DNA from 3 places in the uncultured Succiniclasticum sp. genome. Region 3 is predicted to be linked to each of the others. Evidence: riboswitches for the same ligand, from Rfam matches in the RefSeq annotation. Region 3 holds a riboswitch; each other region holds the start of a gene.
What was found. Region 3 has a riboswitch for S-adenosylmethionine ahead of QZV31_RS03680 (N-formylglutamate amidohydrolase). Riboswitches for the same ligand answer to the same signal wherever they lie in the genome.
Positions count from the first base shown of each region.

Region 1: another riboswitch for S-adenosylmethionine. It lies ahead of QZV31_RS12555 (hypothetical protein); the one in region 3 lies ahead of QZV31_RS03680 (N-formylglutamate amidohydrolase).
Region 2: another riboswitch for S-adenosylmethionine. It lies ahead of metK (methionine adenosyltransferase); the one in region 3 lies ahead of QZV31_RS03680 (N-formylglutamate amidohydrolase).

Region 1 is NZ_CADBFF010000042.1:502-9,651, reverse strand. It holds gene QZV31_RS12585 (hypothetical protein) at 1-201, shown strand, start outside; gene QZV31_RS12580 (macro domain-containing protein) at 273-1,355, shown strand; gene QZV31_RS12575 (RtcB family protein) at 1,715-2,917, shown strand; gene QZV31_RS12570 (hypothetical protein) at 3,416-4,471, shown strand; gene QZV31_RS12565 (hypothetical protein) at 4,541-5,368, shown strand; gene QZV31_RS12560 (WG repeat-containing protein) at 5,720-6,385, shown strand; SAM riboswitch class I at 6,753-6,837, shown strand; gene QZV31_RS12555 (hypothetical protein) at 7,028-7,300, shown strand; gene QZV31_RS12550 (hypothetical protein) at 7,354-8,301, shown strand; gene QZV31_RS12545 (hypothetical protein) at 8,323-8,499, shown strand; gene QZV31_RS12540 (tetratricopeptide repeat protein) at 8,508-9,150, shown strand, end outside.
Region 2 is NZ_CADBFF010000003.1:6,442-19,866, reverse strand. It holds gene dnaG (DNA primase) at 874-2,670, opposite strand; gene QZV31_RS02105 (deoxyguanosinetriphosphate triphosphohydrolase) at 2,909-3,898, opposite strand; gene QZV31_RS02100 (pyruvate, water dikinase regulatory protein) at 3,917-4,741, opposite strand; gene QZV31_RS02095 (helix-turn-helix transcriptional regulator) at 4,734-5,396, opposite strand; gene metK (methionine adenosyltransferase) at 5,560-6,738, opposite strand; SAM riboswitch class I at 6,804-6,913, opposite strand; gene coaBC (bifunctional phosphopantothenoylcysteine decarboxylase/phosphopantothenate--cysteine ligase CoaBC) at 7,059-8,261, opposite strand; gene rpoZ (DNA-directed RNA polymerase subunit omega) at 8,275-8,457, opposite strand; gene gmk (guanylate kinase) at 8,487-9,122, opposite strand; gene remA (extracellular matrix/biofilm regulator RemA) at 9,119-9,382, opposite strand; gene QZV31_RS02065 (YicC/YloC family endoribonuclease) at 9,401-10,300, opposite strand; gene QZV31_RS02060 (hypothetical protein) at 10,318-11,004, opposite strand; gene QZV31_RS02055 (NFACT family protein) at 11,145-12,896, shown strand; gene QZV31_RS02050 (hypothetical protein) at 13,058-13,425, opposite strand, start outside.
Region 3 is NZ_CADBFF010000005.1:200-9,289, reverse strand. It holds gene QZV31_RS03695 (hypothetical protein) at 1-510, shown strand, start outside; gene QZV31_RS03690 (hypothetical protein) at 754-981, opposite strand; gene QZV31_RS03685 (hypothetical protein) at 1,288-1,512, opposite strand; gene QZV31_RS03680 (N-formylglutamate amidohydrolase) at 1,663-2,517, opposite strand; SAM riboswitch class I at 2,594-2,683, opposite strand; gene QZV31_RS03675 (von Willebrand factor type A domain-containing protein) at 2,915-4,780, opposite strand; gene QZV31_RS03670 (dicarboxylate/amino acid:cation symporter) at 5,186-6,814, opposite strand; gene QZV31_RS03665 (carcinine hydrolase/isopenicillin-N N-acyltransferase family protein) at 6,951-8,138, opposite strand; gene QZV31_RS03660 (CatA-like O-acetyltransferase, family 2) at 8,291-8,917, opposite strand.

The DNA of each region.
Region 1 (9,150 bases), on a different contig from region 3:
GTACTTTTATTTATGCTGCTGCTGGGCTTTATTGACATCGTTTACAATTTAATCACGGGCAAGACGTCAAATTTGGCGGAAAAATTCTGCGAAGCTATGAATGTGATTGTTGGCGTGATATGTGCTGCTGTCTGCGGCATTGGTATTCCTGTCTTAATCTTGTGCTTACTGTTTGTAATTGGCATGCTTATTATTGGATAAATTTAAATGGGAGTATAATATTAGTAAAAGTTAGATTGCAACGATAATATAAATGTTTTTGGGAGGACGTTATGGGCGTGGACTTTATTATTGGTGATGTTACCACACTGCAGGCGGATGCGGTCGTTAACGTAATTAATTATGAACTGAAGGACGGCGGCTTAGTGAATTATGCCATTCATAGAGCTGCAGGGCCTGAATTAAAAGAATACAGCGGAACGATCGGGGCGTGTCCGGTAGGCGGAGCAAAGCTGACGCCCGGTTTCAATCTGCCTGCCAACTATATTATTCACACAGTGGCTCCACTGTGGAGGGATGGCAACGAACAGGAAGAAAAATGGCTGGCAGCCTGCTATCTGCGTTCTTTGGAACTGGCAGCAAAGTACCACTGCCGGAAGATTGCGATTCCTGTCATCTGCAACGGAATTTCCGATTTTCCCTTCGGCAAAGCGCTACAGATTGCGTATGACACCTGCCAGTATTGCCTTACCGAAAAACAAATGGCGTTAGATATTCTTCTGGTGCTTTATGTCTGGGATTTGCGATATAACGCAGAGTCTGAAAGGGCTGCTGCCATGTTTAACATAGTGGCGGAGTATGTCAATACGAATCATCAGCTGGAAGAGGAAAAAATAGAAATGCTGCGGCTTGCAGAAGGTGCGAAACCGTATCTTCCGGAAAAAGCAGAATATCCCCGGGAAATTATGATGCCTGATGGCGCAACGCTGACCGTTTTTCCGCAAGGCGCCAACGTACGTTACTCTTTACGCTACGTACGTCCTAAGGAGAAGGAACTGCCAGACAAAAATGAATTTGTTCCTGAAGATCCTTTTACAAAAAAGTTATTGCGTTACATAGATGCAAAAAATATGACTGCGCCTATGGTTTACAGCGAAGCCGGCTATGACCGGAAACTGTTTTCCAAAATCCAGAGCGATCCGGAGTACCACCCCAGAAAATATACAGTGGTGCGTTTTGCCCTGGCGCTGAAACTGAATGAAGAGGAAACAGAAGACCTGTTAAACGCTGCGGGGTTTGCCCTGTCGCGCAGTATGATTACCGATATTTTAATTAAATATTGCATTACGAACGATATGCGTTCCGTAGAGGAAGTAAACAATATTTTAGAAAGCTGGGGCTTGGAGACTATTTAAAAATGTCGCTATCATGGCGACCACGGACATGAATTAATGTGCTATAGTAATCATGCAAGCGGGAACAATTAGTAAGCAAATGAATAAAATTGGGTGCGTGAGAAAAAATGGAAATTTTGCTCATTCCAGTGGTTGCTATAGCAGTCGGAATATACACTTATACAAAAGCAAAAAAGAATAGAATGGCACAGGCTATAAGCGCAGCGTTCATGCCCGGATTATTTTTTGGCGCACTTGTCTGGTGTCTGATAAGTGGAAATTTCGGTATCGTTTTTCTAGATATTGCAATAGTTGGCATTTTAATTGCTTGCTTGTATTTTGGTTTCATACGTTTCAAATAGGTTTGCTTGAGGATAAAAATGGAAATAAAAGGAAAATTTGGAACTGCAATTTGCTATGCAAATGTAATTGATGTTGGGGCGGTGGAACAGATTCGGCGGATGCTTGACTGCCAGTTTATGGAAAACAGCAAAGTCCGGATCATGCCGGACGTTCATGTAGGGACGGGATGCACGATCGGTACCACCATGACCATCGTGGATAAAATTGTTCCTAACCTGGTTGGTGTAGATATTGGCTGCGGCATGCTGACCACCCATATTAAGGAGAAGGATATTAATTTTGAAAAACTGGATGCCGCGGCACACGCAGTTCCTTCCGGATTTAATGTGTGGGAAGAGAAGCAGAAAGATTTTGACCTGACCCGGTTCCGTTGCTATGAACGGCTGAGACACAAAACATATCTGGGGCTGAGCCTGGGAACGCTGGGCGGAGGGAATCACTTCATTGAAATGGATCGGGGTTCTGATGGGGAACTGTATCTGATCATTCACACCGGGAGTCGGAATCTGGGATTACAGGTTGCAAACTATTACCAGAAGATGGCCATTGATTTAAACCATGGTAAGGATGAATATCCGGAAAAATCGGCAGAAATCATTCGTACACTGAAAGCAGAAGGACGGAAGAGAGAGATACAGGCAGCTTTGAAACAGCTGAAGCTGGAAAGAAAAGATAAAGGTGTTCCTGATGACCTTTGCTACCTGTATGGCAAATACATGGATGATTACCTGCACGATATCGTCCTGTGCCAGCAGTTTGCGAACGAGAACCGGAACATGATTGCGCAGAAAATCATTGAAATGTGCGGCTTTACTGTGGTTGATCAGTTTACCACCATCCACAACTACATCAATGTGGATGAAATGATTCTGCGGAAAGGAGCCATTGCGGCACCCAAAGGCGAGCGGGTTCTGATTCCGATGAACATGAGGGATGGCTGCATCCTGGGTATCGGTAAGAGCAATCCGGAATGGAATAATTCCGCGCCTCACGGTGCCGGACGGCTGATGTCCCGGAGAGAAGCGTTCCATAACCTTAACATGGAAGAATACAAAAAAGCCATGGAAGGAATCTATTCCACGACCGTGGTGGAGGAAACGCTGGACGAAGCGCCGATGGCATACAAGAGTGTGAATGACATTCTTGCCACGTTAAAAGAAACGGTAGATGTAGTTGATATTTTAAAACCAATTTACAATTTTAAAGCTGCAGAAAAGTAAGAGACATTAGGGTTCATCTAAAAATGTCGCCATCATGGCGACCACGGGCACAAAAAAATATGCTATAGTAATCATGCAGGGTTCGTCCCGGGCTGGTACGCCGCGGCTCTATTATAAAAGGCAAAACCGTGTAGCTGTATTAAAACAGCAGCGGTCTGAAAACAGTCCTTCACGGCAGTCCCTGCATTGGAAGCAGGTGTACCGAGCTGTGAAGGACTAATAAAAAAATCAATTTCAGCAATGAGTTTTCGGTCGACGGCTCGTGCGGAGCCAGTGCCAGTAAACCATTTGCTGAAAACAGTCCTTCACGGCCCCCGGGTTTGTTATCCGGTTTTGTGTGCCGGGAAGGACTAATTTATAAAAAAAGGAAACCCTGACAGTGTGTTCAAAACCGCTATTAACGGCACACCATCAAGGCCCTGGACAATTATAACAAAACTACATGCCAAAGACAAGATCTTATTTGATTGAGCTATAGATTGAAATGGGGTAAGAAGTATGCAACCATTAGACATAATTGAATTCAAATTAACGCAATTTACGTTTGGACCAGACCGTGAACCAAGCAATGTGGCGGCTATATACGTTAATGGAAAAAGCTTTATTGATATTGCCGAGGAAGGTGAACTGCCAAGTGCTACAAAGAATGGAGAAGCGGGGAGGGCAGGAAATTACGTATGGACAAGAGTTTGGGAGTTGTTTGATGAGCTGACAGAAGTTCAGGACATCGATTCGGACGATTACTGTGAGCCAAGGATTTTGGATTGCGGGTGCGGCTGTTTTGGTTGCTGGCCCCTACATGTAAAAATTACAGAAACTGAAGATATTGTTACATGGTCAGGATTCTATAATCCGTTTAAAACCGATCCGTGTTACAGCGATTTGTGGGACTATTCCGGCATGCGTGCTTATCATTTTGATAAAAAACAGTATCGTAAAGAATTATTAAAACTGTATAAATGGCTGGATATGGAAACTGATAAAGAGACGGATGCACAGCAAACAACACTTGTTGCCCCTTCTAAGACAGAAATGTATTCCAAAGAAGCCTGGGATGAATATCATAAAGATAAAACCTGCGGGTTTGTTTCTCAATGCCCCTGTTTCTTTTTCAAAAGAAAGTATGAGGAAGAAGATGGTGGATTAATAGCCGTTAGCCCCGGGAATGGTTCGACATGTTTATATATAGCTGACACCGATTTCTATTTTTTTCGGGAAGCGATTACGTTTTCTACAGGGAAAGTTTTTGATGACCATGCCCATTACGAATTTACCTGTAAACAGTGGTATCAAATTATAGAAACTGCCGAAAAAATACTTTGCTTGAAGAGTCTGGAAGAAGTGCTTGATTTTACGGTTCAACGGAAAATTACAGGTTTGAAGGATAGGTTTAACAGGGAACAATATATATATGTGGCTGATTTGATGCGAGAGTGTATTGAGATTGCAAACGGAAGTGAAAGAGAAAAGTATCAGAGACAGATAAAGGATATGAAAGACTGGACGCTTCTTGTTTTAAAAGAAGATGAACTTATGAGAGTCAGCGGTTTATAAAGAAGTGAAACAGTGATGCGGTAAGTTTGGTTCGGAGATCATCAAAAATAGGTAAGGATGTGGGTGTGAATGAAGAAAAAACATTTTAAAAATCTTTATACTACGAAGAACGTTCCGAAACAGCCAATAACGTGTGGGGGAGTACCGTCAGAATATCACATAACAAAAACAGTAGCACAGGATCAAGAAAGCGAAATAAAAACACATTACGACTGTTATGAAAATAGCGTGTTTTCTCGCCACACATGGTCTGCACCGATTCTGTTCTCTCCAGTTGAATTGAAGAAAAGGCTGGATTCTTTTAAGTTGGAAGGACGAAAGATTGCAGATCTCAAACTGGTCGGCTTGAACTATTGTCTGCAAAGTTATCATCTCGAATCTCTGCTGTTAAAAGAAACAGATGACGCGGAACAGATAATAGATTATGAAGCACCCATCGGTATCTATGCTGAAATAGATGAACCCTTATTGATTCGCTTTGAGGATGGGGATGTGTTGGAAATGCTGGAAGAAACCGATGGAGAACACCGGGTAAGCATGAACCGTATTCCCTGGGACATTAAAGCAGGTACTAATTTTCCTAATATAGATGCTTCGGCATTCTTTAAGGATTGTATAGGGAGAACTATCACAGCAGTAGAACTACATATCTGTGACCTCAGTGAACGGGAAAACTATTTTCAGCCCTGGAATCCGGCAGAGGGCCAAACCGATTTTGTCAAAAATATTATTTTGCGGTTTGATGATGGTAACGGATTGAAGTTCTCGGGATGGATAGATTTTTGCAATGTGGATTACGTAGACTGCAATAATAACCATGTAACGAAATCCTTCAAAGAGATTGCATCGGCATACTATGATTTGGATGGAGTCCTTGAGGATATACTTAACGAATAATATTTTATATAGTTGGGGCTTGGAAACCATCTAAAAATGTCGCCATGATGGCGACCACGACCATAAAAAAATGTGCTATAGTAATAATGGGAGGAACAATAATGAATTGAAAGAAGCCTTTGACAGCGGTGGACCTATTTCCGGTTTTCGGTACGCTTGATATCGATTTTGACCGGTCGTCCACTTGCTGTCAACTCCGGCGTACTTGCTCGATAAACGAGCTGCGTCGGATTTAGAGCAGGACCGTCGTCTGCTTCATCAAGACTTGTAAAGTCTCCGGCAGGGCGGCTCTGCTCTGCTTTATGAACAGAAGTGTTTCCATCTAAAGTATGATGTAAAAGGAGTAAACTGATGGCAGACTATCAGGAATCAAGACCTTTATCGGATGAAGAGTGGGATGAAGAAATGGATAAAGAATGGGTTGAGAAATATCTCAGAGGATGTAAGGACATCACGAAGCCCACTGACCGCAACCCGCATTTCCTTACAGCAAGCGGAAAAGAAGTTGTGGTGGATACTACGGAAAAGTTTGAACTTTTTTTCTACGGTACCGGGCTTTGTCCATTTAACGCCCAGCGGCTTGCCTATCCGTGGCCGGATGATGGTCCATACTGGATGGATGACCCTGAAGCCGGTAAATGGGGGTTTATAGACACAGAAGGGAACGTGGTGATTGAGCCGCAGTACGTGTATGCGATAGGCCCTTACGGTTCTGAATGCGAAGAAGAATATTATGTTGTTGCAAAAATGATTGACGGGAAACCGCGTTGGGGTGCTCTGGATCATACCGGAACGGAAACAATTCCCTGCCAATATGCAGTTATACAATATACTGACTATAACATGGTAGTCTATCAGGAAGAAGATAATGGTTTATACGGTCTGATGAAGATTGATGGAACCGTCTTATTAAAACCAAAGTTTGCAGATATTGATTATACCAACATTGACATGAATAGAAAGGTACTTGTCGCAGGGACTGATGTATTTTATTTTTTTATGGTGTATACTCTTTAGAGCAAGATCGGTTTTTTATTCCATGTAAGTTTGGTGTTATTTTCCTGTTTGAAGAACATATACAAGCTTATTATCCCCAGCTTTCCGATTATGATGATATTAAAAATGATGAAAGCGAGTATGCAGAGTTTCTAGTTCTTGTCAGGAAGAATAATATTGAATTCGGAGGATATGAATACTTTGATTATGAAGGTAACCTGTTAGATAAAATGGAAATAGGAAGAAAGGAATATCACAATCAGCTTTGTAAAAAAGAATAGTATTTGTCGCCGTAAAAGCGAACACAAGAATTAAAAGTTGTGATATAATATAACTGTAGTAAGGAATGAAAAATGTTCCCCAAAATAATTTCATAAGTGAACCCAATTGACCATAAAGAGTGCGCGAGAGACAAGCTCGGTGACCGCACAGCAACCTGCCTACAGGGCAAGGTGCTAAAGCTTGTATGATGGGATGTTGAGAATTCAGCCCATCATTCCGATGGGCTTTTGTTTTTACATACAGCCCGTCACCATGATGGGCTATTTCTTTTGCCCGGTGATGAAGGAAAGGAGCGGATAGGAAAAAAATATTTCATGATATAAAACCGGATACAAAACATAATCTGATAACAAGATGAGTAAAACGAAAGGTGGAACACAATTGGTAGAACAGAAGAAAAAAGAAAGCAAATTAGATTTGACAGTGAAAACATATCCGAAAGAAACCAGACCTACCGCACAAATTTATTTTGGATTCAGGCCACCGAAGAACTGGCGATTGAACTCGATATTACAGAAAGATTCCGATTATCAGAAACTAAGAAAAGCATGGGACAACGAAACGGATCCGGAGATAAAAGAGCAACTGCATATGAAACTGCTTGAATATAGGGCGAAGGTCAGAAACGTACACAACCTTCCTGATGAAGACTAAAATACAAAAGCAGAAAACCGAAAAAAAGATTAATGGTACGAGGAGGATTCGTTATGAAAAAGATCACAGATAAATCCAAAAACATGAATGGAAATCACGAAGACAAAGAACAGAAAAAGATTCCCACAAAATTTGTCCTGTACTGTGATTATCCAGGCTGTGAATTCAGGGAGGAGATGGAAAATCCGGAGATTGATTGCGACAAGGAAGATGATTATGAATTCTCAATTGAAGACGTGTTATACGACTTACAGGACAAGATCAGTGACACGTTATACAGCGAGCTGGATTATAACGAACTTTTAGGCGTCCATTACACGGAAGACGACGTAGCCGCGCAGGGACATTTCTGGTACGGTGAAGTACGGACGTCGGAATTCGGGGATGCCGATCTTCCCCTGAACGAAGACGTCAAAGTCTACCTGGACTGCATCGCGGAAGACGGGACAGTACTGGAGACACATGAAATCAATATCGAAGAATATATCAGTTTAGACAGAATTAAAGAAACCTTGATGGAATGTGGCCTGTTTGACTCCACGGACGAATATATTGAAACCGCGCTGGATAAATTTGTTGAAGAAACCGGCTGGCACGTCGGGTTGCAGAAAGGCTCGGAACGGATTGAAGATGTTACCCGGTGGCCAGCGCCAAACAGAAGAGGGAGCTGGATCGATGAGGACGGCACCGAAATGTATCCGTGCCTGTGGTACGGCTACAACGACGGAAGTCTGTTGAGTGAAGAAGAGGACAGGATATGGAATATTGATAACGGACTGGATTTCTGGTTCAGCTACGATCCGGAAAGTTATCTTGTTGAGTACGACTATGACGGTCATGCCGGTTGCTTTGGAGGGATGATTCCCGATATTGAAGAAATCCGCAAAAAGTGCCCCATTTTATTGGAAGAGAACGACACAGAAGAAAGCATCGACGCAAAGGTGCAGGCGTATTGTAAAAAACAGTATAAGAAAGCGCATAAATTAATAAAGAAGATGTGAGACTAAAAGGAGCAAAACAAAATGGAACTGGACAAGCAATTGACTTTGGAAAGCACGAAGGAGATTACTACGACATCGCGTCAGAAAAATAAGTACGACAAGGCGTACCGGAATTGCGGGTCTGAACTGGCCCTGTACTGCATCCACTCGGAGTCGAAACTAGAGGAAATCCTCAATATTGCGAAAAAGGAGGAATAACGCAGAATATGAAAGAGAATAAAAATATGAAAACCTGTGATAACCGTGATTATAATTTAGAAATGGGCAAAAATTACTATCATGGGACAGGCGTTAAAATAGATTACCGCAAAGCTGCCGAGATATTCGGCAGGCTTGCGGAACAGGGAGACGCAGATGCCCAAAATTATTTAGGCGTTATGTACGAGAACGGTCAAGGTGTAAAGAAAGATTATGTTAAAGCTGCAGAATGGTTCAGAAAAGCAGCTGAGCAGGGGTATGCGCTTGCCCAATATAATTTGGCAAAAATGTATGAGCTTGGCAAAGGTGTGGAATACAATGCTGCCAAAGCAGCTGAATGGTATGAAAAAGCTGTGGAACAGGGGGATGCAAGCGCACAGAACAATTTGGCTTTTCTGTACAGACAAGGATACGGCGTGCCTAAAGATCCTGCCAAAGCTATGGAACTGTATGAAAAAGCAGCCAGAAATGGATGCACAACTGCCCAGCTTAATTTAGGGTATATGTATGAGATCGGCAAAGAAACCGGACAGGATTATGTTAAGGCAGCGGAGTGGTACAGAAAGGTTGCCGAACAGGGTATTCCGGCAGGTGCGGCTAATCTTGCAGAGCTATATGATAAGGGCAACGGTGTCCCGCAGGATTATGTTG
Region 2 (13,425 bases), on a different contig from region 3:
ACCGCTTTCTTCCTGTTCTGACCTACATTTGCTACCGAATTTATCTCGTCGTTATCTGTTACTTTTGCTGCTGCCTTTTTCGCAGCTGCTTTCGTTTCCCTGACAACTTTTACTTCCGCTTTTTCGGTATCTGTCGGCGTAGTTTCCGGTTTGGCCTTTGACTTTTGGGGTTCAGCTTTAGCAATCGCTTCCAACTTCGCTACAGGCTTTTTAGCGGAATTTGCTGTAGATTTTTTGGTTGCGACAGCTTTAACCTCAGACTTCTTTTCTTCGGCTTTGACTGCCGGTTTCTTGACTTCTTTAAGCGCAGGTTTCTTTTCTTCGGCTTTAACTTCCGGCTTCTTTACTTCTTTAGCTGCAGATTTCTTTACTTCCTGTTTAACTGTAGGTTTCTTAGTTTCTTTACCTGCAGTTTTCTTTTCTTCTACTTTAACTGTCGGTTTCTTTACTTCTTCAACCGCAGATTTCTTTATTTCCTGTTTAGCCGACGGTTTCTTTGCCGTTTCCGGCTTGGCAGCAGACTGCTTTGCGTCCTTCGGTTTAACCTGAAGCTTTTCCGAAATCTTTTTATCAGTCTCAACCTTTTTCGTCGTTGCTTTTTTTGCCTGTTTTTTAGCCTCTTCCGGTTTGGTTTCTGCAATACCTGCAGGTTTTTTTGCTTTAACAACAGGTTTCTTCACATCAGGTTTGACTGAAACCTTTGCAGGTTCCTTCTTCGCGGTCTTTTCCGGCATCTTTTTGGATATTACATCCGCTGCGGGTTTTACAGCCGCCTTCTTTGCTTTGCCATCCTGTTTTACCGCTTTTTTCGGTTTCACTGCAATCGTTTCTTCTGCAATTTCCATATTCAGTTTTTTGTTGGATTTCTTCTTGTTAGTTGCCATACAGATTTGTAATCTTCCCTCTTAACTCATTGCATATTTTTATCTCTTCATGAAATCTAGGATCATTCATGCTTGCATACGTATCTGCAAGGCGCCTGTGATCCTCATAGGCACGCTGTAAAAAATTCTGCTGCATCTTACGGATACAGTCGTCCGCAATCCGCTTCCGGTCTTCTTCATCGGTTGCAAAATCTTCTCCAGCCAAAATTCTTGCGGTTTCCGTATTGATATCTGCGTCACCAGCTGCAAACAAGCTCTCTTTGACCATGGAAAAATCAGCGTTTTCCAATTTGCAAATTTTTTCATAGATGCTCTGACGGACAGGCGACACAAAACCAATCTGCTGTAAGATTTCCCTGTAAAAATCTATCATGCCGGAATACCGGAAGAATAACAATAACAAATTACTTTCTGCCTGCTCCAGTACGCTGGGAACAGGCTTCGAATATTGCCCGGAAGCCTGGGGAACCGTATTGTTGCGGAACGAACGCGCCACAACTTTTTTCCTGTATTCCCCCCTGATCAGGCCTTCATCGATGACCAGTTGCTGCGCCAGGAACTTAATGTACCCGGCAGCTTCTATCTCTGTACTGCACTCCTGCAGGTACGGAATTATATTCGACACACATTGAACTTTTCCTGCCAGATCCGAAACATTATTTTTGGAAATTGTGTAACGGATCTGAAATTCTGTGCCATTCCATGCGTTTTTAACCAGGTTTTCAAAAGCATCTCTGCCAACACGGCGGACATATTCATCCGGATCCTTGCCTTCCGGCACATTCAGCACCCGGACCGAAAGCCCTGCCTTTTTGGCAATACTGACTGCCCGTACCGCATTGCGCCGTCCCGCGTCGTCGCTGTCATACGCAAACACAACATTCTCTGTAATACGGTGAAGCAGTTTCGCATGCTGCTCGCTAAACGCAGTCCCCAAGGAAGCTACGACCCGGTTAATTCCGGCTGCATGAAGGCTGATGGCATCCATGTAGCCTTCCACGATAATCGCTTCCTTCGCTTCACGAATCGGCTTGAGGGCCACATCCAGGCCAAACAAGGTCTCCCGTTTCTGAAAGATATCGGTTTCGCCTGTATTCAAATACTTTGGCAGACCGTCGTCCATCACGCGGCCTCCGAACGCGATCACTTTTCCCCGCGGATCCTTGATAGGGATCATCACCCGGTTAACAAAAAAATCGCTGTAATGACCATTCTTATTCCGTATCAGCCCTGCAGCGGCAAGCTGTTCCAACGTACAGCCTTTTTTCACCATGTTCGTCTGCAGCGCATTAAAAGACGGCTGGGAAAAGCCCAGGGAAAAACGTTCAATAATCGTATCGGTAATTCCCCTGTTATGAAAATATTCCAGCGCTGCCAATCCGGCTTTAGTTTTATGCAGGCACGCAGAAAAATAGCGACAGGCCAAGTCGTTAATCCGGTACATCTCTTTTCGTTTTTCTTCCCTGCGCACATCAGCCGCCGTCCGATGCGATTCGGGAACGGGGATATTGGCACGAGCAGCCAACGACTTGACTGCTTCCGGGAATGTGCTGTTCTCTATTTTCTGTACAAAGGTGAATACATCTCCGCCGGTATGACAGCCGTAACAGTAAAAAAACTGTCGTTCCTTATCCACACTAAATGAAGGTGTCTTTTCCCCGTGAAACGGACAGCAGGCCCAATAGTAACGCCCTTTTTTCTGCAGCGAGATGTAACCGCCAATGACATCGACGATATCAGAGCTGTCTTTTACCTGTTTTTTAAAATCTTCATACTGCTGATCCATCAATCGTAGGTTCCTTATTATCGAATTTTAATTACTTATTCTATATTTCATAAAAAAATCCTCTTTTTTCACGCAAAAACACTTGACACTTTAGTTTATGAAACACTGATTAATAAAAAACGTAAGCGACTGTTTTGTATTCAGTCGCTTATCCGCTGCTCCTGTTATGAAATTCAATAAGACTCTTTCATCAATATCTTTATATAAAAACACGGATTCATTTTATTAACTGTTTCTTTTATTCGCTGACCTTTGGCACAAAGTGCTGATTGAACATCCTGACAGCGCTTAAATCTGTCAGCCCTGCCACATAATCCACAATCGCCGTCATTTTGCCAAAGCGGTCAAAATTCAACTGAACATCTTCCGGAAGCAGCTGCGGCTCCTTTTCATACATATCCAGCAGACTCATGATCACGTGCTCTGCTTTCTGGTGTTCCTTTTCCAGTGCAGGGCATTCATACACATAAGCAAACATAAAGTCGCGGAACTCCTCGACCGCTTCGTCATAATACGAATCTAAAATTATTTTATCTTTACCGGCAGAGCATTCAACGATATTGTGAACCAGTATATCCAGAATCTGGGTTGGCTGTGTTCCCAAACGCATGGCCACAATCCCCGGCAGTTTATCAGGGCCGGCCAGCCCGACCCGGATACTGTCATCCAAATCGGAACACAAATAACAGATACGGTCGCACCGGCGTACAATAGCGCCTTCCAGTGTACCCGGGAGTTTTTCCCCGGTATGACACAAGATGGCATCCTGCACTTCCGCAGTCAGATTCAGACCTCGTCCCTGCCGGCCATAATACGTAACCACCCGGATACTTTGCTCGTTATGTGTAAAATGACCCGTATATTTATTGATGGCCCGCTCCCCTGCATGACCAAAAGGCGTATGTCCCAGATCATGGCCCAGTGCAGCAGCTTCAATCATATCTTCATTCAGGCGCAACGCACGACCGATCGTACGGGAAATCTGTGAGACCTCCATGCTGTGGGTCAGACGGGTACGGTAATGATCGCCCGGTGACAGATAGACCTGGGTTTTATGCTTCAGGGACCGGAACGCTTTACTGTGGATAATACGGTCCCGATCCCGCTGGAACGCAGTGCGCAAATCATCCTGCGGCTCCTCGGACAGACGGTGGGAAGCTGCGCTCTTGCAGGCCCAGGGCATCAGATTTTTCTGTTCCAGCCCTTCTGTATATTCTCGAACATTCATAATCAGTATAACTGCTCCTTACCGGCGGGCTGCATTATTCTTATAATAATAATCCAGAATAATACCGGCAGTCTCTTCAATAGCGCGATTCGACACATTGATAATCATACAGTGTACCCGCCGCATGATACCTTTGGCATAGTCCAGTTCTTCGTTGATACGATCCACATCTGCATAAGTAGCATCTTCAGAAAGTCCCATTGCTTTCAGACGGGTCATACGGATATCGGTCAGTTTGTACGGATCGATCAGGAGACCGATAATTTTATGATGCGGTACCTTGAACAGTTCCGGTGGGGGAACGACTTCCGGTACTAACGGGACATTAGCTACTTTAAGCTGTTTATGGGCCAGGTACATGGACAACGGCGTTTTCGATGTACGCGATACACCGATAATAACAATATCCGCCTTCAAAAGGCCCAACGGATTCTTACCGTCGTCATACTTAACCGCAAATTCTACCGCTTCTACACGTTTAAAATATTCATGGTCCAGTGCATGAATCAGCCCCGCCTGGTTTTTGGGAAGCAATCCAGAATTCTTCTGGATTGCCCGCAACATAGGACCCAGAACATCAACCACCTGTATCTGCAATTCCACAGCTCTGTCCGCAAGATGCTCACGAAGGCGCGGGTTTACAATCGTATAACACACCACGGCCTTATGTCGTACAGCTTCTTCCAGTGCTTCGTCAATTTGTTCCTTATTATTTATATAGGGAACCCTTATCACATCAAACTTTGTTTCCGTAAACTGGCTGACCGTTGCCTTAATGACAGACTCCGCCGTTCCGCCAATTGAATCTGACAATGCGTAGATAATCGGGTTGCTTTCAGTCATGATGACTCACTTCCCTTCCCTCTGCAATATCAACAAACAGCCTTGTAAAATTCGTTTTGGTAATCCGGCCTACAATCTCATAGTCTTTTGTTTTTTTATCGACACAACGAACCACGGGAAGGCTGTCGATTTGATTATCAATAACCTTCCTTGCCGCAGCAGCTACCGTCGTATCGGGAAAAACCATAACCATTTTTGAAAGCGGTGTCATCGCCATGACGACAGGTATCGTCTTCATATCACCATTACTGTTGGTAGCCAGTTTCAGAAGATCTTTACGTGAAACAACACCAACCAGCAGATTTCTCTCATCCACTACATAGACCGAGCCAACATCGGCTACAAACATGCTGATTATAGCATCATATGCACTTTTTGAATTTTTGATTACGACCGGCGATGACTGGATATCAGATACCAAAATAACAGAAACCTCTTCCGTCAGTAATCCCAGCGTACTTTTGCCATTAAAGAAATAGCCGACTTTGGGGCGTGCGTCAATCACGCCGCTCATGACCAAAATGGCCAGATCGGAGCGCAACGCCGCCCTTGTCACATTTAATTTATCCGCAATGTGCTGTCCTGTAATAGGACCTTCCAGCCTGACAATTTCCGCAATTTGTTTCTGTCTAGATGTTAAGCCTATTTTACTCAGTCCTTTCAAGCGCCATGCGCAACCCGGTCTCCCCGACTTTAATAACTATAGTACTGTACATTTTTTTAGCTTCAGGGCACATATAAGATACTATAATATTCGTGCACCAGCTATTTAATATACACTAATTATAGTATTTATTTTCTGTTTTGTAAAGAAACTGCTAAATTCCCGCCTGTTCTTTTAATGCTGCCGCTTTATCTGTGTGTTCCCACGGAACATCAATATCGGTCCGCCCCATATGTCCGTAAGCAGCAGTCTGTTTGTAAATAGGACGGCGCAGATCCATGCTGCGGATAATACCCGTCGGACTTAAGGAGAAGTTTTTGCGTACCAGTTCTGCAATCTTGTCGTCTGCAATGACGCCGGTACCAAAGGTATCCACCAAAATAGAAACAGGCTGCGCTACACCGATCGCATACGCCAGCTGGATCTCACAACGCTTTGCCAGCCCTGCCGCCACAATATTTTTTGCCACATAACGTGCCGCGTACGCAGCGGAACGGTCCACCTTGGAAGGATCCTTACCGCTGAACGCGCCGCCCCCATGACGGGCCATACCGCCATAGGTATCCACAATAATTTTACGTCCAGTCAGACCGCTGTCCCCCTGGGGACCGCCAATCACAAAACGGCCGGTAGGATTGATAAAGTATTTGGTATTTTCATCCAACAGTTCTGCAGGTACCACTTCCTTGATAACCAGTTCAATCATATCCCTGCGGATCTGTTCCTGGGTTGCATCGGGATCATGCTGGGTGGAGATGACAATGGTATCTACGCGAACCGGTTTTTCATCTTCATATTCTACCGTAACCTGGGTTTTTCCGTCAGGGCGCAAATAGGTCAGCGTCTTGTTCTTTCGAACTTCGGTAAGCCTGCGCGCCAGTTTGTGGGCCAGAGAAATCGGCAGCGGCATCAGCTCCGGTGTTTCATCACAGGCATAACCGAACATCATGCCCTGATCTCCGGCGCCGGTTTCATCTTCCGCAGCTGCTCCCTCTTTTGCTTCTAATGCTTTGTCTACACCCATAGCAATATCACTGGACTGTTCGTCAATGGAAATCAACACACCGCAGGTAGAACCATCAAAACCATATTTTGCTCTGTCATAGCCGATTCCCAAAACCGTATCACGGGCAATTTTGGGAATGTCCACAAAACAGGTCGTCGAAATTTCACCTACGATATGGATCTGACCGGTAGCGACTACGGTTTCACAGGCAACCCTGCCATTAGGGTCTTCCGCTAAAATTGCATCCAGGATCGCATCAGAAATCTGATCGGCAATTTTATCCGGATGTCCTTCCGTAACGGATTCTGAAGTAAATAATTTGCGCATTTTTATGCTCCTTTCCTTAAAAAAAGATGCCCTCGCACATGTGAGAGCATCTTAAAATTATTATGATCTCATCTTGCGATTTCTCGTAAGGACTTAGCACCGTTTGACAATCTTGCAATTGCAATGGTTGCTGCGGCTTCACTGGGCCAGTTCCCTCCACCGCTCGTGATGAGCTTTATTTAATTATCGTAACCATTATAACAGAAATTTTTTGCAATGCAACCGTTTCACAGTAATTTCACAGCAGAAATATTTTTCCGGTTTTAAAAAACAATTAACAATAAGCGAAACAATCATAAACAGTAACACCCTCAAACAGATCAATGCCGTTTTGCCATCACACGGTCCAGCAGGATGGAAGCTACCTCATCTTTGGAAAGAATCTCCAGTGCTTCCACTGTTCCGTCCGGATACAAAAACTTGACAATGTTGGTATCCGTATTGAAGCCGGTGCCTTTCAGCGAAACATCATTGGCAACGATCATATCCAGATTTTTCTTTTTCACTTTATTCGCCGCATTTTCAAGCAGGTTTTGCGTTTCCGCCGCAAAGCCCACTAAAAATTGTTGCTTTTTCATACCGCCCAGTGTTTTCAAGATATCAGGATTTTGATCCATCACGATGGTCATTCCGTCTTCCGGGTGAATTTTTTTGATTTTCTGATCCGCTACAGAGCGCGGCTTAAAATCAGCAACCGCGGCAGCTTTGATCACAATATCCGTATCCGGATACACGGCAAGACAGGCATCCAGCATCTGCTGCGTCGTTTCCACCCGAACTACCTTGGCATAGGGCGGCGGCGTCAAAGCGGAAGGACCTGTGATCAACGTCACGTCCGCACCCCGCAGCAAAGCCTGTCTGGCGATGGAGTATCCCATCTTTCCACTGCTCCGGTTCCCAACAAAGCGCACCGGATCAATCGGTTCACGGGTACCGGCCGCTGTAACCATTACTTTCAGGCCACGCATATCGCCTTCCCGCTGTGCCAGAAAGCGCTCCAGATACGCGATGATTTCCGGAACTTCCGGCAGACGGCCGGCGCCGGATGTACCGCAGGCCATTTCCCCGCTGGCGGGTTCCATAACGGTAATTCCCCTGCTGACCAGTGTTTTCAGGTTATCCTGAGTAGCAGGATTCTCATACATGCCCGTATTCATAGCCGGACATACGATTTTCGGGCAGGAAGCTGCGAGGAGTACAGTACTTAGCAAATCATCAGCCAGACCGCAGGCCATTTTAGCAAGAATATTCGCCGTAGCCGGCGCCACCAGGAGCAGGTCTCCCCAGTTTGCCAGGGCAATGTGCTCTACGTTAAATTCATCCCGTCCGTCCCACATGGAAACGGCACACTTGTGCCCGCTGATTTCAGCAAAAAGCAACGGGGAAACGAATTTCGCCGCATGCTCCGTCATGACAACACGAACCTCGGCTCCCTGTTTCCGCAGCTTGCTGACAAGGTCAACCGCTTTAAAAATGGCAATACCGCCTGTTACGCCAAGAACAATCTTTTTCCCTTTCAGCATAATCATTGCTCCATTACTTTTTACGGGTATAGGTTATTTTTTTCTCGCCAACTTCCTTCAATGCGATGCTGACCTCTTTTCCGGGAAGAGACTGGCCCGGTTTTGTCAGTTCACGCGCACGTTTGGCAGCCAGTATAGCCAGGGTATACTTACTGTCAACCATTGTCGCCAGTTTATCAATTGAGGGATTCACCATGCTCATAATTATTCCTCCTGTAAAACAAATTACTTATTTTCCTGTTTCTGTAACATCTTATCAACCAAAAAAAATGTACGTCCTGCACGATAACGCTCTGCTTCCAGCAAGGTCAAAACACGCTTCGTTGCTTTTTCCGCTACATCATTGACGATAATATAATCGTACTCACTGGCATAGCTCAGTTCGCTGGTTGCCGCTTTCAGGCGCTTTTCAATTACATCTTCCGCATCCGTACCGCGTTTATAGATACGGGCGCGCAATTCTTCCAACGAGGGCGGCACCACAAAAATAAATACGCCGTCAGGAAAAACCTTTTTAATCTGAAGCGCACCCTGGATATCAATTTCCAGCAAAACATCTTTGCCTTCATTCAGCAAATTCATTACATAAGGCTTCGGCGTACCGTAATAATTACCGTAAACCTGGGCGTATTCCAGCAGTTCGCCCCGGAATATCATGTCCTTTACCTGGGCAACGGTTTTAAAAAAATAGTCCCGGCCGTCCACTTCTCCTTCTCTGGGTTCCCGTGTCGTAACAGAAACCGAATAGGAAAGCTCCGGCAGTTCTTTACGCAACAGACTGCATATCGTTCCTTTCCCGGCGCCGCTGGGTCCGGATACGACAAGCAACAGTCCCTGTGGTTTATCTGACTTATTTTTCATTGTGGCTCCATCTCCTCCGTATCCGGATTAAACCGATTTGCGACTGTTTCCGGCTGTATCGCCGACAAGATTACATGGCTGCTGTCGGTAATGATAACAGCGCGCGTCTTTCTGCCATACGTGGCATCAATCAGCAGCCCTTTATCCCTCGCCTCCGAAATAACCCGTTTGACCGGCGCTGATTCCGGACTGATCACCGCAATGATGCGATTGGCAGAAACCATATTGCCAAAACCGATATTGATCAACTGAATACTCATACCTGCTCCTGTTCTACATTATTCAATGTTCTGGACCTGCTCCCGTATCTTTTCAATTTCGGCCTTTACGTCCACCACAATTTTTGCCAGTTCAAAATCATTGGCTTTTGATGCAATGGTATTGGCTTCCCGGTTAAACTCCTGAACAAGGAAGTCCAGCTTGCGCCCAACCGGCTGGCCGGCATCCAAAATAACCCGGAACTGACGGATGTGACTCTTCAACCGCACAATTTCCTCTGTAATCGCTACCCGGTCTGCAAAAATGGCAACTTCCTGAAGCACGCGGTCCGGATCTGCCGTAATCTTTTTATCTGCCAGTAAGGCATCCAGCCGTTCGTTCAGCTTAGCCTGATATTCTGCTACTACCTGCGGAGAACGTTTTTCGATTTCCAGCACATTGCGTTCAATCAACTCCAACCGCTTATAGAAATCTGCCGCAATATTATTGCCTTCTGCCTCCCGCATGGCCACCAGCGCTTCCACCGCCTGGTCCACAGCCTGTTTAATCTTAGGCCAGTAGGCGTCGCAGTCAAACAGTCCTTCTTTTGCAGTAATCACTTCCGGGCAACGCGCCAGATACAAAATTTCTGCCTGCTCACTGATGGACGGAGACGGGATGCCAATCGCCTGCCCTACCTCCTGCAGGGCATTATGATAGGCTGCCGCCAGCGCTTTATCAACAGTCACATTCACCGCGCCCTGATCCGTGTATCTGGCAGTCACAAAAACATCAATACGGCCTCTGGATACAGAAGCTAAAATCGTTTTGCGGATCTTGTCTTCCAACGGATTCAGAAAATGCGGCAAACGGATTGCCGTTTCATTATAGCGGTGGTTGACAGACTTGATTTCAATCGTAACAGAAAAGTTTTCCTCTTCATAACATCCCCGGCCAAAGCCGGTCATGCTTTTAACCATTGTGTGGTCCTCCCATCTTAGCGGATTGATGCCGGATCCACATCAAAGCGGCGTTCTCCGCAATATTTGTCAGAAATTAAAATGGAATACCGCTGTGACGGGTTAAACTGTGAACTGTCAAAATAAAACTGCATTTCAAGAACAGCAATTTTTTCTGTGTTTGCCTTGTTCTCTTCTTTTTTTTCATTCCTTGTCAGCTGTTTTCCGTCATCGGGTTGCGATCCGTTATTACCTTTTTCCTGCTTTGTAACACGGTTGATCATCTCGTGATGTAAATACGTGGATGCATACGGCGCCAGCACGGTTTTATCCTGTACCAGTTTCACCGAATACTCTCCTTCCTGCAAAACAACAGGCGTATTCAGTCTTGCCCCGATCAGGGTAATTCCCTCATACTCCTGAATTGCTTTTCTGATTTCTGCCAGTTCCGGTACCCGCGAGTCTTCCACCTTATCCCGGGCATGAATCGCGGCCAGCAAATACGGCGTATACACAAAAATCGTTTCATTCTGCCGGTAGGGGTTTTTCAAAGAGCGTTCCGGAATAAGCCAGGGATTGGTCAGCTGATACAGCGTTTGCTTATCCTGCTTGCTGGCAACTCCGTACTGGATTGCTTTCATCATATTTTCATCTGTCATGGGAGTCAGTGCAAAACACTGTGCCACAAAGCTGCAAAATAAGAGCGTAAGGAAAACTTTTTTCATAACGATTCCTCCGAAAGATATTTTGTACGAAATATGATATACTTGATAATAAATACAGAAACTGTACCGATATTATAAACCATTGTGGAAATGAACGCAACCAAACAGTCAAATAAATTAAAGAAAAAGGAAGAGACATTATGAATTTGGAAGGTATTACGTTACATTCACTGACAGCGTATCTGAAACAGGAAGTCACAGGAAGCCGGATTTACAAAATCGGTATGCCGTCAAATCATATGGTGTATTTTTCCCTGAAAAGGGAATCTGACACAATTCATTTTATTATAGACGTCAACCCTGCCTCTCCCGCCATCCGGCTTACAACCGAAGCGCCGGACAATCCGCAGGAGCCTCCGGCTTTCTGCATGCTGCTGCGCAAACATCTGGAAGAAGGAAGAATTACCCGGATCCGTCAATATGGACTGGACCGTGTGATCGAACTGGAAATCAGCCTGTTAGGAAGAAGCAGTCAGATCCTTACAAAACAAATTATCATTGAACTCACAGGCAAAAACGCCAATCTGATTTTTGCGGAAAACGGAAAGATTCTGGACAGCCTGAAACATGTCAGCCCTTATATGAACTCCGTTCGTGTAATCCAGCCCGGATATGCCTACAACCCGCCGCCACCACAGCCAGGGTTGGATATTCTGACTGTTTCTCCGGCAACGATCGTTGCTGCCATCCCCGATGAAGTGACCAGTTCATTATGGAAGCAGCTGGTCAAAGCAACCACCGGTATCGGCAAGGCTTCTGCGTTACAGCTTCTTTCCGCCGCAAACATTCCGTTAAGCGCTACCTACCTCACACCTATGGACCGAAACCGCCTGATTTCCGTAATTACTGATTTACAAAAAAAACTAACAGAAAAAAACATAACGCAACCATTTACTGCCATTGTCACCAAACGTAATCAGTGCCAGACCATTTTCCCTTACGAGATTGCTTATGTTCCGGAAGACTGCCATTCTGAATTTTTTCCCAATATTAATGAAGCATTATGTTATGCAGCCCGGTTACAGCCGGCAAAACTGCCCGAGCAGGAAGTATTACAGAAAGCAATTCAGTCCGAGTTACGAAAAACCGATAAAAAAATCAGCGTTTTGCAGCAGGACCTGTCCCTTTCCAACGATGCGGAAAGGTACCGTGTCATGGCCGACAGCCTGATGGCTGCACTGTATCAGGTTCAAAAGGGAGCCGCTTCCTGCACGATTCCCAATATTTATGACGGCACATCTCTTCCGGTAGCCTTATCTCCCATACTGACCCCCGCTGAAAACGCACAGAAGTATTACAAAAAATACAATAAACTGAAACGGGCCCAGGAAGAAATCGCTATCCAGTTAGCCGAAACAAAGGAGATGCAGAACTATCTGGAAAGTGTGGAAGAAAGCCTGCATTTCGTAACCACGAGACAGGAAACGGAAGAAATTAAAGAAGAGTTGCAAAGAGCAGGCATCCTTCCTGTTCCCAAACGAAAAACACCAACCTCCGTCAAATCATCGCCTGTTCAAATTATATTTTCTGAGTCAACCACAATTTACATCGGCAAAAACAATCGTCAAAATGAAGATGTGACTTTCAAAATCGGTACGGGCAGCGATCTCTGGCTGCATGTACAGAAAATCCCCGGCAGCCACGTATTACTGAAAACCATCCTGCCCGAACCGGAGCCGCAAGCATTGGAAGCCGCCATACAATTAGCCGCCTGGTTCAGCAAGGCCCGCGGCAGCAGCCAGATTCCCGTAGATTGTGTGCCCCGGCGTTATGTGAAAAAGCCGTCTGGCGCGAAACCGGGTTTTGTCATATTTACAAATCAAAAAACATTCTATACCACGCCGGACGAGGAATATATCAACCGCTTATTACAAAAGAACAAGGCAAAATGATTATCCAAAATAATGTCATCTAACTGAAATGATTCAACACGATCCATTCCATGCAAATCGCCCTTAATATGGTAAATATCATTTTTCAGCAGGAAGAATAAAATACCGCAGCATTCAGAAAAAACTGAATCCCTGCGGTATTTTTTCATCTGAAACACAACTTAATGTTTGGCTACAATTAACCTCGTCAGTTTTCCGTCCGTTAATTGCATAAACTGGTTATATTCATGCTTATGATCAGGCGTAGGATCGTACCGCATAATGATAAACTTTGGATCGGTACGATCGTCCAACGAAGCAAGTTTGCCTTTGTAACATTCCAGCACTTCTGCCTTTGTCATGCCAATCTGAATTCCGCTTCCCGTCTTGTACCCATTTCCGGTCATATAATACGCATCCGGTCCATAGGACGGAGGCAACGGTTTTCCATCGGTTTCACCATGATCCCTGATTTCGTTGAACACAAGACCGGAATACTTAAATTCTGTTAAGCCGGCGGTCTGCTTCTTCTCAATCGGTTCTCCCAGTA
Region 3 (9,090 bases):
GCCATCGGGGCCTCTGATGGCGAGTGGACATATATGGGACGTTATATCCAGCAAAATAACTATCCCACAATTTTTGAATGGGAAACACGGATGAGGCCATATACGGGTACCGCAGAATCCACAGGCCTGTATGATGTGTATTTCAATCATAGGCACGGACTACCTTTATCAGAAGGACAGGGGTGTCACGTTCATGAAACTGGTTGGAGTTATGCCTGCGTAATAAAGATTGTTCCCTTGGACTTCAACGGACGGCGATATAATCAGTCCGGTACTAAGTTTGGTACTATCCTGTTGTCAATGGGTGGAGGTACAAAAGGTTTATTTTCGGCTTATCTTTCCAGAGTCCGAATATTTGATAACGTAACCCATCAAATGCTGGTTAACGTAACATCTAGGGAAAATTCTTCCGTAAGCGGAAATTTCCATGATTACGACAGGGATATATGGGAAATTAGATCCAATTCTCCTTTTTATACTGCAATGAAAATAAGCAACTGCGTACCCTGATAATAATCACAACATCTGTTAAAGACCGAAGCTCGCAACTTCGGTCTTTTTTATACGAGTAATATCCCCCTGCCATCATACACACTCTCACTGCTATCATTCCCACAACGGATCGCCCGGTCCAGTGCCATCCCCTTTCTGTCCCAAAATGTCCCAAAAAAGATCGGTACGCCCCAAAAAGGTAAAACCGACTTTTAAGAACATAATTTTGGCCCGTTTCTATATGTACACTTTCTGAAACGCTCACGCCTCCATGAACCAATGGTTCTCATCGTTAAACAGATTAACGACCTTGCCACAGATCCGACAAGTGTACCGCATACCCATTCCGCCGGCTTTCAGACTGGCCGCCCGGCGAATATCCAGAACGCGGTCTATGGCAAAGACCCGCCCGTCCTCCCATACGATGGACGTCGGCCTGATGCTGCCGTCTATGTCGAATTCTGCATGGACTTTCAAATTGATCTTCATGAGTCTCGCCTCCTGACTATATGCCTGATTGTTCCTTACTGTTTCTAAGAGAGAGCTTTATGCACTTTTGTGATTTCCAACACGCCGGACAGGCGCTTTCAGCGCATCGGAATAATCAATTTTATAGAACTTCTGTTCGATATTATTGTATCACAAGATTTATAATAAGAAAAGCGAACAAAAAGAAAAATACAGCCTGTCAGATAACAAGCTGTATTAATACCCAGGAACATCTATAAAAACAAAGTGCACCGGTCAACGTGCAGACGAATTAATCAGTGTTTCCTTAAATTAATCCCTGAAAGATCAGTCGTCACTCCAGCAATCAACATAACAGCTGCCACCGGCAATATTCTTCAGAGCTGTACCGTCTAATTCAAAATCAGACAGTTCCGCCAGGTACGATTCCGCTTCCTCTTTTGACATCTCATACCCGCCTGTCTTTGCCAGCGCGATCAGTTCATCGGCTGATTTGCACTGCAGGGCTTTTTCCAGCATTTCTTTTGTGAGCTCTTTTTTGTTGATTGGCATGATGAATCCCCCTCGTAACACAAATTTAAAATCCGAAACAGTTCTCTTTTATAATAACACCACGATTACTCACAAAATTTGTGTTTAAATTAGAAACTTTTTATTAATCATGAGGATTTTCTATATTACTGTAAAACTACAACTGTGGACTTATTTTTTTTGTAAAAACAAAACTTTCAAAAATCGCTGCAGACAGTATTTAACTTCTTCAAATGTTTCTTTCTTCTTTCCGGTTCTTTCATCCATGTACAGACTGCGGTTCACTTCAATCATCAGGCTCTGTACCCGTTTGTCCTGCAAGGAGTAAAAAGGTTCAGGGACCACGGTTCCGGCAAAGGGCGTGTTAACCGCCACTTCCAGTCCTGCCTTCGTAAAATATTCGTTAGCCATAGCCAGCAGGTCGTCCGGAGTAAAAACAGGATCTGTCCCAAGACATATCTCCGGACGTTTAAGATACTGATTCCCTTTTGCTTCATATGGCAATACCGATGCCGAAAAGGAATGTCCGTCAATGATCAATGCTCCGCCAAACGCGGTTAATTGTTTCTGTACCGCTGACCTGAACCTGCTGTGATGCTGCTGATAGATTTTCAGTGCTTTGCCGTAAGCCTGCACCCCTGCCGATGAAGTAAGCGGACTGCGTTTTAGCAGGCCGCCGTCTGACATGCGCGTGTAATACATGCCCATGCCTTTCTGCCACATCATTTCATCTTCCGGATCCAGGAACCGTTCCGGGTCGCACACCAGCCGACTGAATTGATGAACGACAGCCAGGCAGCCCGGGCAGGCAAACAGTTCATCCGTGTACCAGTCGGTCATGCACAGCAATTCGCTGTGCAGTTTTTCTTTTTCCGGCAAAAACTCCTGTTGGAAGATTTTTGGAATGTTCGTGCTGCTGTGAGGAATGTGGACGATGATCCGCGGCTGTTCCATTGTTTTTCCAAACGCTGGCAGGCAGCTTTTGCATTTTTGTAACGCTGCCAAAACAAGTTTGATTGATTTCATTTTCTTTCGCCTCCTGTTTGCGATCATAAAGAGGCAAAAGAATAAGCCCATCGTTATGATGGGCTGTAATTTCAACTTCCCATCATACAAGCTTTAGCACCTTAGCCGTTCCGGCCAGGTTGCTGTACGGTCACCGAGCTTGTCTCTCGCGTACTCTTTATGGTCAATTGGGTTCCGTTTCCGGATTATGTATTAAAATTTGGACAGTTTTCACTGCCGGTTTATTATATCAAATGTTGGTAAGGTCGTCAAAAGGAGATTCTATATGCATGCAAAACTCTTGACAAACATTAGCAAGATCAGCTTAACTTAATGACATTGCCACGTCAAGCCTCATTCCTGTTTCCAGGGATGGTCGATGCCCCTGTCATTCCTTCATTATTTACTTCAACTAACATTACTCCTCATTGTGTTTGAACGCATCCAGAAGCATTTCCAGTTTCTCTTTGTTTGCGCCGGAGAAGTTCTTGTAGAATTCGCTTGTGATCATCACATCCAGGAACTGCTCGTCATACTCGTCCAGTTTATCTGAGCCCCGGAGTTTTTCAGAAAGGCAGTAGAGGAAGTAAGCCAGCTGGATATTCTGTGTGCTGTGATTCGTATTGTAAACTGCCGTCTCAACCTGGGAACTTTTATCACTCAGCGGTTCTTTGTAACGGATGGACACGGATCCCAGTTCATCAGAGTTTGTGAGCACGGGTTTCTGATATTTCAAATCAGAGGAAGCAGCGGGATTTTCTTCCTCATTCATCTCCAGTTCGTAAAGAGCAATGCCGTGTCCGCCGCTGCCGTAGGGTTCGGAGATGACTTTGTCATTCTTAAAATCTTCGTGATTCAGCTGACGGTTCTCGTAGCCCAGCATCCGGTACGATTTTACGAAGCGGGGATTAAACTCAACCTGTGCTTTCACATCTTTGGCAACGATATTCGTCAGCGCAATAAACCGCCGGTTCACAGACTCATCCACATCGTCCAGATTGTTCACCACGCAGTACGTGCCGTTGCCGTGTTTCGCGAGGACTTCCAGGTTATCGTCCTTGTAGTTGTAAAGACCCGTGCCGATCACAGACAGGAACAAATTACTCTTTTTCTTTTTCTCAATCAGACCTTTCAGCCCGTGCTTGTCCGTAATACCGAAATTCAGGTCGCCGTCGGTAATCAGGATCACCTGATTGTTCCAGTCCGGTTTGTAAAACTTCTCCCCGATATCATACGCCGTGTTAATTCCGGCGGATCCATAGGTGCAGCCCTCAATCTCAATTCCAAGAACAATGCCCATCAGGTCTTCTTTGGACTGTTCGTCCTGAATCTCGAAACCTTTAAAGTAAGTATGGTCTTTCGTACTGTAGGTAACCAGGCTGATGCGGTCTCCGGCTTTGAGCTTACTGAACACGGTCGCAATGGCTTCCTGGGTCACTTCATCATTAGAACACATGCTGCCCGATGTATCCAGGAGCAGGATGATGTTCTGATGTTCCTTTTTCTCTTTGGCTGCCTCTGCGTCAATGAACAGGATCTTTTTGTTCCCTTTCTTTTCCATCAGTTCGGTGCAGATGGCAAACTTGGCGTCTTTCGGCGTTTCCGCTTCATAATCGAAATAGTTGAGTACTTCCTCAATGCGCACCTCATCCATGTTGACGCGACGCCCGGACCGGATCTGGTTAAATACAATGCCCATGGACGCGTTGCTGGTGGTCATCCGGAACGTGGATGTCGGCGATGTAAAGACATTTTTCGCATCTTTTTCTTCAATGGGTTCGTAAGAATCCGTAGATAACGCTTCCATGAGTTCGGAGTCAGCGCTAGCTACCGAACCACCGGCCATCCAGGGAGCGGGAGCGGCCTCCTCACACGCGTCACAACACATCATCATGTTTTTCTGAACCGCAAGCGAAGGAGCTGCTTTCTTTGCCGCAACTCTTCTGGAAAAAACACGACTGGAAGCACGGACGGATGCCATGATACCGGCGCCTGAACATCCGAGCCCCCGCTCCTCTTCGTATTTAGGGCGGGGATGCTTCTCTTCGTAAAACGCTTCTATTGCCTCTTCCGGCGTTCCTTCTTTTCTCTCGTGCAGCCAGGCATACAGTTCCTCCATGACATTCTTCCTGCCAAGCTGTTTAATGAGAAATACAAGCTTCTCATCCCCATAGGTTACTACGCTCAGTACTTTGGCTGCATGTTCGGAGTAGCCCAGACTGAGATAGTATTCATACTTTCTGCGGGTCTCTTTCGATTTGTTGATCAAACGCTTAAACTTCATGACTGTTCTCTCCTTTTTAATAATAATGTTTTCACTGTACGTTCTTCGCTGTCTGTACGTTAATTATATAAGCAAAATGAATCAAAGTGGTCGCTTCACAGGCGACATTTCCCCTGCCCCCTTTGACCTACTTTAATTTTACAACTTTGCCAGTCCGTTTGTACGTACTTTGAGAAGCGCCGCGCGCCAGTCTTTATGAGGGTTTCAGAAGTTTTACGTTTTTCTGTGAAATAAGAAATACCCTGCTGAGCATGGCGCACAGCAAGGTTGTAATACTTTTTATTGCAAAGGAATGTATTAAGAATTGGGATTTGACGTATTAAAAAAACAGCCGCGAAAGTTCGTTGCACTTTCACGGCCGTTGAATCACTTACTGTGAAAAACCGGGATTTGTCAAAAGATGGCTTACTTCGCCATATATACGTCTTTGTCCAACTGCTTTTCGCTGCTTGCCAGCATCATGGTAGAAGCAACATCAGATGTTACATTACTCACGGTAGAAAACATTCCCACAATGCTTTCTATGGGAAGAAAAATCGCGACAGCCGCCGTTGGGATCCCCACCGTTTCAAACACTGTGCACAGGGCGATAATCCCACTACCGGGGCAGCCTGCCATAGTCACAGATATCAGGAACGCGGATACGGTCAGCGTCACGAGCACATTCAGGTTCAATTCCAATCCCAGTGAACGCGCCATCAGAACCGCCAGCATCGTGATATAAAAGTTACTGCCATTCATATTAAACTGCAGTCCTACGGGTATGGAGAACATGGCCAGCCGGGAGTCAACACCTAACTTTTCAGAACAGAGCTTCAGGGTCAGCGGGATACAGGCGTTCGAACTGTTCAGGGAAAACGGCACCGGCGCAAAGGCCAGGACCTTCTTCAGGAACGGAACCGGGGATAAACTTCCCGCCAGCGCTACAAACAGGCCTGATACAAAAATAACCAGCACCGTATCCAGAGCATGGGCAACAAACACAATGCCAAGGGAAACCAATGCGTCCGTCCCGGTGGTCAGCATGAACTGCATCATGGAAAAAAACACAACAACAGGGATAAACTTTACCACTACGTTCATAATGTCCATAAAGAGGACGTTTAAAAATTCAATGAGCGCTTTTGCTGCTTGAGCCTGTTCCCCCGCCCGGTTGATAAAAACGCCGAAAAGGCAGGCCAAAAACAGCATTTGAAGCACATTACCGGTAGAAAATGGCTGAATCAGATTAGCAGGAATAATACCCGTAATTATATCCAGCAGAGACAAACCGGGTTTGGTCACAAGGGCCTGTTGCGGGATGGCTTCCGCCAGACCGGGAAGACCTTCGGCAAAGAACAGCAGGCCAAAAACAACAGCCACTACCGTACAGCAAAACAGCTTCACCAGAGAAAACACAATCAGTTTTCCACCCATGCGTCCTATATCCGCCGCGTTGGACATGTTGGTGATGCCGGCGATGACCGAGATGAAGATCATGGGACCTATAGTCATGGAAAGTGCATTCATAAACATTTTCAGCACAGATCCGGCCATGGTTACACTGATATGATCCAGCACAGCGGCACTTATATTCCCTTTCAACAGAATACCGCAGACCATCCCCAACACAATGCCGATGAACGTATTACGGGCATCTTTGGTGGAAGATTCGTGAACCTTTATCGATACAAGGTTCTTTCCATTCTTTCTGGAATAACCCACCTGATTCCGATGCGCTTTGAGCACCGCCAGGCCGTAGGCGTCTTCTTCCTCTTCGTTCACCTCTGTCATTTCCACCATAGGATTGTACGGTTCACCATTGGCTTCCAGAAGCAGGCTTATATCCCCAAAACGGCGGCGCAACGCAACCGTAACCGAAAAGTCTTCCGGATTCCCGGCGCCTTCGGACAGACGGAGGAATGTTTCTTCCAGCAAAAGCTGTGCCGTAAGAATTTCCTTTTGGGAAATTTTAGCCTTGCATAACTCCTGTTCCAACCAGTTCATGGTTTCCGAAAAGGTGTTTTTGCTTAACACAAGTTTTTCTTTTTTCATAATGCAACTTTTTATTATTATCCTTTTTAGAGTTAAATCTTGATTTATATCACTGCCAACATTATATCACAAAACAGCCGCAGAAAAATTAATTCTACAGCTGTTGAGGAAAAATGGAATTTTCAGGTCTGTCATCTTAATGAGCGTATTGACCGGATGATATCCGGTTTCCTTTTACGCCGAATTTGAAAGATTTTGAATAGTCCTGGAACGGCCAGACTTCCACTGTTTTCTTTTTATTGTTGTAAATTGCGCTGTACTGTGTCATGGAAATACCGGAAGCATTCGTGTAAGGGTTTTGCACCACGCTTCGGAGAATTAATAATGCGGTAGGTTCGGGCATTACTGTATAGTATTCCTTTTTAGCCGTATCCCTGTAGCGTTCCAGCTGCCCCAGAATCGTCACGAAGCGATGATAACCATGACCGTAGCCGTAACGGTAATTCGGCGTCATGGCTTCATCGGTCATTTTGACAGCCTCTTCCCTAAGCTTGCCATTTTGATAATAATCCTCCATATCATCGCTGCCCAGATAGAAATTCGTACAGATATCAGAAGGAACGACACATACGACGCTGTTCCGGCTCTCGATCACGATGCTGCGGCCCGTTGCATCCGTTACCATAAAATGGCAATTCTGCCAGTCCTCCGGAACCAGGATGCCGGTTCTCGTTTTCCGGACCGCCTCATCTATATTCGCACAGTCGTCCAACATATAGCGCAGCAACATGCTGGACCCGGCCGGGAAGCGGCACGGCTGTTCCCCTTTTTTGATATCAACACGCTGAATGGAGACGTAAAGGCCCTTTTCATTGATCCCGTCCATACACTGGTAAGGCAGAATATCCAGCAAGCCGGGGGTGAATCCCTCCTGATCCGGACCGCCCCTCTGTAACAGCGGATTGTTTTCATCGCACCAGACTGCGTCAGCCACCGCAATCGATTCATACTTGCCTTCCGGTTTGCAGTGAAGGATAACATTTAGCCCGGTCAGGGACTTGTCTTTTTTTGAAATACGGTGTGGATAATCATAATTCCGGCAGGTAACAGGTTCTCCCTTCACGTTATGGGTAAAGAAGACTGAGCAGCCGGGATCGATGTACCCTATTTTCCGCATGATGTTCATGACTTTCGGACTGTAATAATCTTTTTGGTAGTCCATGTAATACAGGTAACCTTTATCGTCCAGCCTGGTCAGGACGCCGCGGCTTCCCGCCCCGGATGCACAGACAGACTGGGCGCAGTTGACCAAAGCAATTCCCATGAACGCTATCATTACTAACCAATTCAGCCTTTTCCAAATCAAAGCAGCCTGTTTTCTCAATTTTAATCCCACCTGTCACAGATTTACCGCCCCAATATCCTCATCAGCGGGAAACAGCGGCTTGTAGTGCTCGCTTTCCTCAGCGGTTCACCTTTTCCGTGTACGTATAATATCTGCATTCGTCTAATCTCCTCCTACCCGGCTCAAATTCGCTATTTTTTATCGCAGCTTGTAATTTCCGCCTGCAACTGTTCCAAGAATCTCGCCGCATGGCCGCCATCCATTTGCACGTGGTGGAACTGGAAAGATACAGGCATGACCGTTTTGAAAAGCCCTTTGCGGTATTTGCCCCACATCACCAGCGGGTTGGAGTATTTTTCCGTATACTGATTCACAATGCAATCCAGTTCTGTCTGTATTATAGCCGACGTGCCGATAATCATGCAGTCTTCGATAAAACTGCTTTTACATTCAGTCGCCGCCCTTTGGGTAAACTCCAGATAATCCCTGTTGAATTGCTCCAAATCATCCGAAAAGGGAATATCACAAAAGTTAATCCCGCCCTGCCTGTTTGCAACGATGACATTAATGACAAGCTTGTCAAAGCGAAAGAGCTTTCCATTTTCCGGCAACAGGTAAAACTCTTCTATATTGCTGGCAGCCCTGCCAATGCACCAGCACATCAGTGATGTGAATTTTATGCCACTCTTTTTCCTCATTTTCAGCAAGTGACTGACATTCAGTGTCTTTACCAAGGTCACCATCGGCATAGGTGATGACATCCATAGGGAAAAAGCCTCGGCACGACTGCTTTCCTGGGGTAAAATCTCGGTTTTCATGGTTCCCCTGCCTTTCATTTACCAGTACCAGACCGTTTGCCTATTTGCCTATTTTGCCTATTTCTATTTTACCACATTTTGCTGGCCAAAAGTCTCCCCTCGTAGAAGCAAACAGCAAATTTAATAAATATCCACCGGCATAGCCGGCGGTTTTCCCTTTTCGGGCATATGAG